2 regions of the Streptomyces sp. NPDC056361 genome follow, and region 2 is predicted to be linked to the other one. Evidence: riboswitches for the same ligand, from Rfam matches in the RefSeq annotation. Region 2 holds a riboswitch; the other holds the start of a gene.
What was found. Region 2 has a riboswitch for ZMP and ZTP ahead of glyA (serine hydroxymethyltransferase). Riboswitches for the same ligand answer to the same signal wherever they lie in the genome.
Positions count from the first base shown of each region.

Region 1: it holds a riboswitch for ZMP and ZTP, as region 2 does, so the genes downstream of both, ACFCY7_RS19415 (bifunctional 5,10-methylenetetrahydrofolate dehydrogenase/5,10-methenyltetrahydrofolate cyclohydrolase) here and glyA (serine hydroxymethyltransferase) in region 2, are expected to answer to the same signal.

Region 1 covers NZ_JBHJQI010000054.1:37,645-41,039, reverse strand. The annotation lists gene ACFCY7_RS19425 (aldehyde dehydrogenase family protein) at 1-495, opposite strand, end outside; gene ACFCY7_RS19420 (GAF domain-containing protein) at 540-1,820, opposite strand; ZMP/ZTP riboswitch at 1,913-2,020, shown strand; gene ACFCY7_RS19415 (bifunctional 5,10-methylenetetrahydrofolate dehydrogenase/5,10-methenyltetrahydrofolate cyclohydrolase) at 2,049-2,903, shown strand; gene ACFCY7_RS19410 (SWF or SNF family helicase) at 3,092-3,395, opposite strand, start outside.
Region 2 covers NZ_JBHJQI010000121.1:10,732-14,126, forward strand. The annotation lists gene ACFCY7_RS30280 (polysaccharide deacetylase family protein) at 1-151, opposite strand, end outside; gene rocD (ornithine--oxo-acid transaminase) at 298-1,503, opposite strand; ZMP/ZTP riboswitch at 1,612-1,702, shown strand; gene glyA (serine hydroxymethyltransferase) at 1,767-3,035, shown strand; gene ACFCY7_RS30295 (hypothetical protein) at 3,204-3,395, opposite strand, start outside.

The sequences.
Region 1 (3,395 bases), on a different contig from region 2:
CCACGGGATGATCTGCGCGACGACGCCGAGGGGCTCGTGGAAGTGGTACGCGACGGTGTCGTCGTCGATCTCGCTCAGGGAGCCCTCCTGGGCTCGCAGCGCGCCCGCGAAGTAGCGGAAGTGGTCGATCGCGAGCGGGATGTCCGCGGCGAGGGTCTCCCGGACGGGCTTGCCGTTGTCCCAGGTCTCGGCGACCGCGAGCGCCTCCAGGTTGCTCTCCATGCGGTCGGCGATCCGCAGAAGGACGGTCGCCCGCTCGGCCGGGGCGGTCTGGCCCCACGCGGGTGCGGCGGCGTGTGCCGCGTCCAGGGCGCGTTCCACGTCCTCGGCGGTGCCGCGGGCGACCTCCGTGAAGGGGCGGCCGTCGACCGGGCTGGGGTTCTCGAAGTAGCGCCCGCCCGCCGGAGCGACGTACTCGCCTCCGATCCAGTGGTCGTAGCGGGCCTGGTACGACATGAGCGCGCCCTCGGTACCGGGTGCGGCGTAACGGGTCATGGGCATGGCCTCCCTGGGACGCGCCGGCCGTCCCTGGCCGGCGCTCACGGCCGAGTGTGGTGGCCCGTACGTTGCAAGTCCGTTGCGCCGGCCGACAGTTCCGCCTCCAGGGAGTCGAGCCGCGCCCGTACGGGGGGAAGCTGCGGTGCCGGTACGGCCGCGCAGAGCGCCCGCCAGACCACCACGTCGTCCTCGCCCCACGTGCTGTACGCCCAGTCGGCGAGCAGACCGGGATCCCCCCGGTCCACCAGTGCGGCCCGCAGCCGCCCTGCGAGCCGTTCCCGGAGCCGTACGACTCCGGGCGCGGTCGACGAGGGGAGCAGCGGGCCGGGGTACTCGGCGGCCGCGGCGGCGACCGCCCCGGAGGCCAGCCGCCGGTCCACCGCGGTGAAGTCCGCTTCCACGGTGTCCGCGAGCCGGTACGGACGGGAACGCAGCACGTCGGGGCCGAGGAGTGCGCGCAGCCGGGACAGTTCGGCCCGCAGTGTGACCGGGGTGACCGACTCGTCCTCGTACAGCAGGGTGAGCAGCCCGTCGCCGCTCACGCCCTCCGGGCGGTGGGCGAGGATCACCAGGATCTCGCTGTGCCGGCGGCCGAGCCGTACCCGCCGCCCGCCCACGGAGAGCACGGCCTCGTCCCGGCCGAGGGCCGACAGTCTGAGGTCTCCGGGCGCGGGGTCGGGCGCGAGCAGGGCCAGCTGGGACTCGGCCGCGCGTGCGACGGCCTGGACGAAGCCGAGGCTGTGCGGGTGCGCGAGGCCGGCCCCGCCCGTGATGTCGACCGCGCCGAGGACCCGCCCGGTGCGCGGGTCGTGCACGGGTGCGGCGGCGCAGGTCCAGGCCTGGACCGAGTGGCGGAAGTGCTCGGCGGCGACGACCTGCACCGGACGGTCGACGGCGAGGGCGGTGCCGGGCGCGTTCGTGCCCGCCGCCGACTCCGACCACCGTGCCCCGGCCACGAAGTTCATGCCGCGCGCCTTGCGGAGGGTGTCCGGATGACCCTCGACCCACAGCATCCGCCCGGCCGCGTCGCAGACCGCGAGCAGGTGCTCGCCGTCCGTCGCGTACGCCCCCATCAGTTCCCGGATCACGGGCATCGCCGCCGCGAGCGGATGGCCGGCGCGGTACGCCGTGAGCTCGTCCTCCTCCAGCTCCACCCGCGCCGCCCCGTCGGGGCTCACGCGCGCGCGTACGGAACGCCGCCAGGACGCGGCGACCAGCGGCCGAGCGCCCTCGGCGACCGGACCCGGATCCGCTTCCGCCGCCACCCACGCATCGCTCAACTCGGCCTCCCCGTCGAGGTCGTCACGGTCCGTCCCGGCCATCGTGGTGCCCGTGCGGGCCGCCGACAAGCGGCCGGACGGCGTTGCATATGCACCCTGTCCGGGACCCGCCCCACGGCGCTCACGTAGAGTGGGGCTCGGGCCGTGACTGGCGCTTGAGGTGGATCACCACCGGGGAGCGGCCCTGCGGAGCGCGTCGCGACGGCGCGGGTCCGCAGCTGCCGTGCGCCTGGGCGAACCATCCGTCAGAGACGACGCCCAGGAGTCGCCATGTCCACCAGCACCGCCATCCTCATGGACGGTACGGCCCTCGCCCGCCGCACGGTCGAGGAGACCGCCGCCCGCGCCGCCGAGATCACCCGCCGCACCGGCGTCACCCCGTGTCTCGCAACCGTCCTCGTCGGCGCGGACCCCGCCTCCGTGACGTACGTGAAGATGAAGCAGAACCGGTGCGCGAAGGCCGGAATCCGCTCCAAGCACGTCGAGCTGCCCGCCGAGACGACGACGGAGGAGCTCGTCGCCGCGATCACCGCGCTGTCCGAGGACCCGGAGGTCCACGGCATCCTCCTCCAGCACCCGGTCGGCCCGCACATCGACGAGCGCGCCGCCTTCGAGGCCATCGCCCCGGAGAAGGACGTCGACGGCGTCACCATGGCCTCGTTCGCCGCCATGGGCTTCGGCCTCCCGGGCTTCGTCTCCTGCACGCCCGGCGGCATCATGCGCCTCCTCGACGCGTACGACGTCGAGCTGAGCGGCAAGCGGGCGGTCGTCGTCGGCCGCAGCGCGATCCTCGGCAAGCCGGCCGGTCTGCTCCTCCTCGGCCGCGACGCCACCGTCACCTACTGCCACTCGCGCACCAAGGACCTCTCCTCCGTCGTCCGTGAGGCCGACATCCTCGTGGCCGCCGTCGGCAAGCCGAACTTCATCAAGGGCGAGGACATCAAGCCGGGCGCCGTCGTCATCGACGCCGGCTACAACCCGGGCAACGTCGGTGACGTCGACTTCGCCTCCGCCGCCGAACGAGCCTCCCTCATCACCCCCGTACCCGGCGGCGTCGGCCCCATGACCATCGCCGTCCTCCTCGCCCAGACCGTGGAGGGCGCCGAGCGCCAGCTCGGCCTGTAGCACCCGGGTGGTCCCGGTCGCCGCGTCGTGGCGGACGCCGGGCGCGCCGACCGGGGACCGCCGCAGGGGCCCCGGACAGGGGCCGTGGAGGGCGGGGAGCAAGGGCGCGGACAAGGACGGGGGACCGGGGACGGGGGACCGGGGAGAGGAACCGGTTCTTCGGCCCTACCCCGGTCGGCGGTACGCGCCTACCCTTCGTCGCCCGTGGCACCCGCCGCCCGAGGCGTCTGCGCCGTCGCGAGGGCGACGGCCGGGTCACGGTCCGGCGGCCCCACCGGGGACCAGTGAGCACCCTCCCTGGCGTACGGCCACCAGCGACCGTCGACGCCGAGCCGGAGCTGCGCCTCCGCACCCACGGCCGTCCACCGGGCGCCCGAGCGCCGCAGAACGGGCCGCTCGTCGTCCTCCCAGGCCTCCGCCAGCCGCGCACCGGCCCGCACGAGGCCTTCCGCGTCCGGGGTCCACTCCTCCTCCAGTACGGATAGGGCGGCG
Region 2 (3,395 bases):
TGGTCTCGACGTGGGAGACCACCGGGACGGGCTCGGGCCAGGCCGCCTCCGGGGCGGCGTGCGCGGGTCCCGTGACCGCGCCGAGGAGCGCGAGCGGGACGAGGGCGGCGAGCGCGGCACGCACGGCGTGACGCAGACGGAGTCTCGGCATGGCCGCATCATTGGCCTAGACCAACTGTCGTGTCAATGGCCCGAGTTGCCCTGCCCTCGCCATGTCCGTACCCCGTCGGCGCGCCGCCCGTGCCTCCGTCGGCGCGCCGCGTGCCCGCGCCGCCCGCCGCCCTCGACCGGACGCCGTCACTCCGAAAGAACGGCCCTCAACTGCTCGAGACCCCAGTCCAGGTCCTCCTTCGAGATCACCAGCGGTGGCGCGATCCGGATCGTCGAACCGTGCGTGTCCTTCACCAGCACCCCGCGCTCCATCAGCCGCTCCGAGATCTCCCGGCCCGTGCCCCGCGACGGCGCGATGTCCACCCCGGCCCACAGGCCCCGCCCGCGCACCGCCTCCACCGCGCCACCGCCCACGAGCAGCCCCAGCCCGGCGTGCAGGTGCTCGCCCAGCTCCGCCGCCCGCTCCTGGTACTCGCCCGTCCGCAGCATCGCGATCACCTCCAGGGCCACCGCGCAGGCCAGCGGGTTCCCGCCGAACGTCGAGCCGTGCTCACCCGGCCGGAACACCCCGAGCACGTCACGGTCGGCGACCACCGCCGACACCGGCACCACCCCGCCGCCCAGCGCCTTCCCCAGGACGTACACGTCGGGGACCACGCCCTCGTGCTCGCACGCGAACGTCCGCCCCGTCCGGCCCAGGCCCGACTGGATCTCGTCCGCCATGAACAGCACGTTCCGCCGGCGCGTCAGCTCCCGCACCCCCGCCAGATAGCCGGCCGGCGGCACGAGCACCCCCGCCTCGCCCTGGATCGGCTCCAGCAGCACCGCCACCGTGTTCTCCGTGACGGCCGCCTCCAGGGCCGTCAGGTCCCCGTACGGCACGATCTCGAACCCCGGTGTGTACGGGCCGAAGTGGTCCCGCGCCTCGTGGTCCGTGGAGAAGCTGACGATCGTCGTCGTCCGGCCGTGGAAGTTGTTCCCCGCGACCACGATCTTCGCGTGCCCGTCCGGCACGCCCTTCACCTCGTAGCCCCACTTCCGGGCGGTCTTCACGGCCGTCTCGACCGCCTCCGCCCCGGTGTTCATCGGCAGCACCGCCTCCTTGCCGCACAGCTCCGCGAGCTGCCCGCAGAAGTCGGCGAAGCGGTCGTGGTGGAACGCCCGGGACGTCAGCGTCACCCGCTCCAGCTGCGCCTTCGCGGCGTCGATCAGACGCCGGTTGCCGTGCCCGAAGTTGAGCGCCGAGTACCCGGCGAGCATGTCGAGATAGCGGCGGCCCTCGACGTCGGTCATCCAGGCGCCGTCCGCCGAGGCGACGACGACCGGAAGGGGGTGGTAGTTGTGCGCGCTGTGCGCGTCCGCGGCAGCGATCGCGTCTTCTGTCCTCGACACGGGATCTCCGTTCGTCCTGCGGCTCGGGGGGTACGTGTGGCCCCTTTCTTATCGTCGCTCGGATGCCGGACAGGGAAACCTCGGCGACGGCGCGCCCGCTACTGTGGAAACACGCGTGGCGACTGGCGTACGGGGAAGCGACCCCGGGGGAGCCGCGCGGGCTCCACCACACGAGGTGCCGCTCGCCTGGGCATCACGGGCCCCAGGTCCCGTGCGCACCTCAGCCCCGGGACCGTTCCGCCGAACGCCCGGAGGACATCACCATGACCACCCCGCAGCACCACCCCGCCCTCGCCGCGGCCGACCCCGAACTCGCCGCCCTCGTCGGCGCCGAGGAACGGCTCCAGGGCGAGACCCTGCGCCTCATCCCCAGCGAGAACTACGTCTCCGCCGCCGTGCTCGAAGCCTCCGGCACCGTCCTCCAGAACAAGTACAGCGAGGGCTACCCGGGGCGCCGCTACTACGAGGGCCAGCAGAACATCGACCAGGTCGAGACCCTCGCCGTCGAGCGCGCCAAGGCCCTCTTCGGCGTCGACCACGCCAACGTCCAGCCCTACTCCGGCTCCCCGGCCAACCTCGCCGTCTACCTCGCCTTCGCCGAGCCCGGCGACACCGTCATGGGCATGGCCCTGCCGATGGGCGGCCACCTCACCCACGGCTGGGGCGTCTCCGCCACCGGCAAGTGGTTCCGCGGCGTCCAGTACGGCGTACGCCACGACACCGGCCTGATCGACTTCGACGAGGTTCGCGAACTGGCCCTCAAGGAGCGCCCGAAGGTCATCTTCTGCGGCGGCACCGCGCTGCCCCGCACCATCGACTTCGCGGCCTTCGGCGAGATCGCCCGCGAGGCCGGCGCCGTGCTCGTCGCCGACATCGCCCACATCGCCGGCCTCGTGGCCGGCGGCGCCCACCCGTCCCCGGTCGGGCACGTGGACGTCATCTCCACGACCACCCACAAGACCCTCCGCGGCCCGCGCGGCGCCATGCTCATGTCCCGCGAGGAGCACGCCAAGGCCCTCGACAAGGCCGTCTTCCCCGGCCTCCAGGGCGGCCCCCACAACCAGACCACCGCGGCCATCGCCGTCGCCCTGCGCGAGGCGTCCCAGCCCTCCTTCCGCGACTACGCCCACGCCGTCGTCGCCAACGCCAAGGCACTCGCCGAGGCGCTCCTCGCGCGCGGCTTCGACCTGGTCTCCGGCGGCACCGACAACCACCTGATCCTGATGGACCTCACCCCCAAGCAGGTCCCCGGCAAGATCGCCGCGAAGGCCCTCGACCGGGCGGGCATCGTCGTCAACTACAACACCGTCCCCTACGACACCCGGAAGCCCTTCGATCCGTCCGGCATCCGCATCGGCACCCCCTCCCTCACCTCCCGCGGCCTCCGCACCGAGCACATGGCGCAGGTCGCCGAGTGGATCGACCGCGCCGTCACCGCCGCCGGCACGGGCGACGAGGACGCCCTCCTCGCCATCCGCGCCCAGGTCTCCGACCTCATGACCGCCCACCCGGCCCCGGGCCTCCCGACCTGACCCACGGCCCGGCACGGCCCGGCCTGGCCCCGCGGCCCGGCACGGCCCGGCCCGACCTGGACCCACGGCTCAGCCCGCCCCGGCCTGGGCCCCACGGCCCCCACCGACCCAGGCCGGCGGCGCGCCCGGGCCCGTCGGCCCAGCGGTGCGCCTGGGCCCGTCAGCCCGTCAGCCCGTCGACTCGGCGGTGCGGCGGGCCCGCTCGCGGTCCGGTATGCCTTCCAGGCGGAAGGTGAGCGCGCCCCCGTTCCTCGTCCAGAGGAGCGTGGGGCCCGCCGTGCGGACCTCGTGGGTCCAGGCCGCGCCCGAGCCGTCCGTCATCGGGAAGGTCAGCAGGTGCGGGGCGGCGAACCAGTAGCC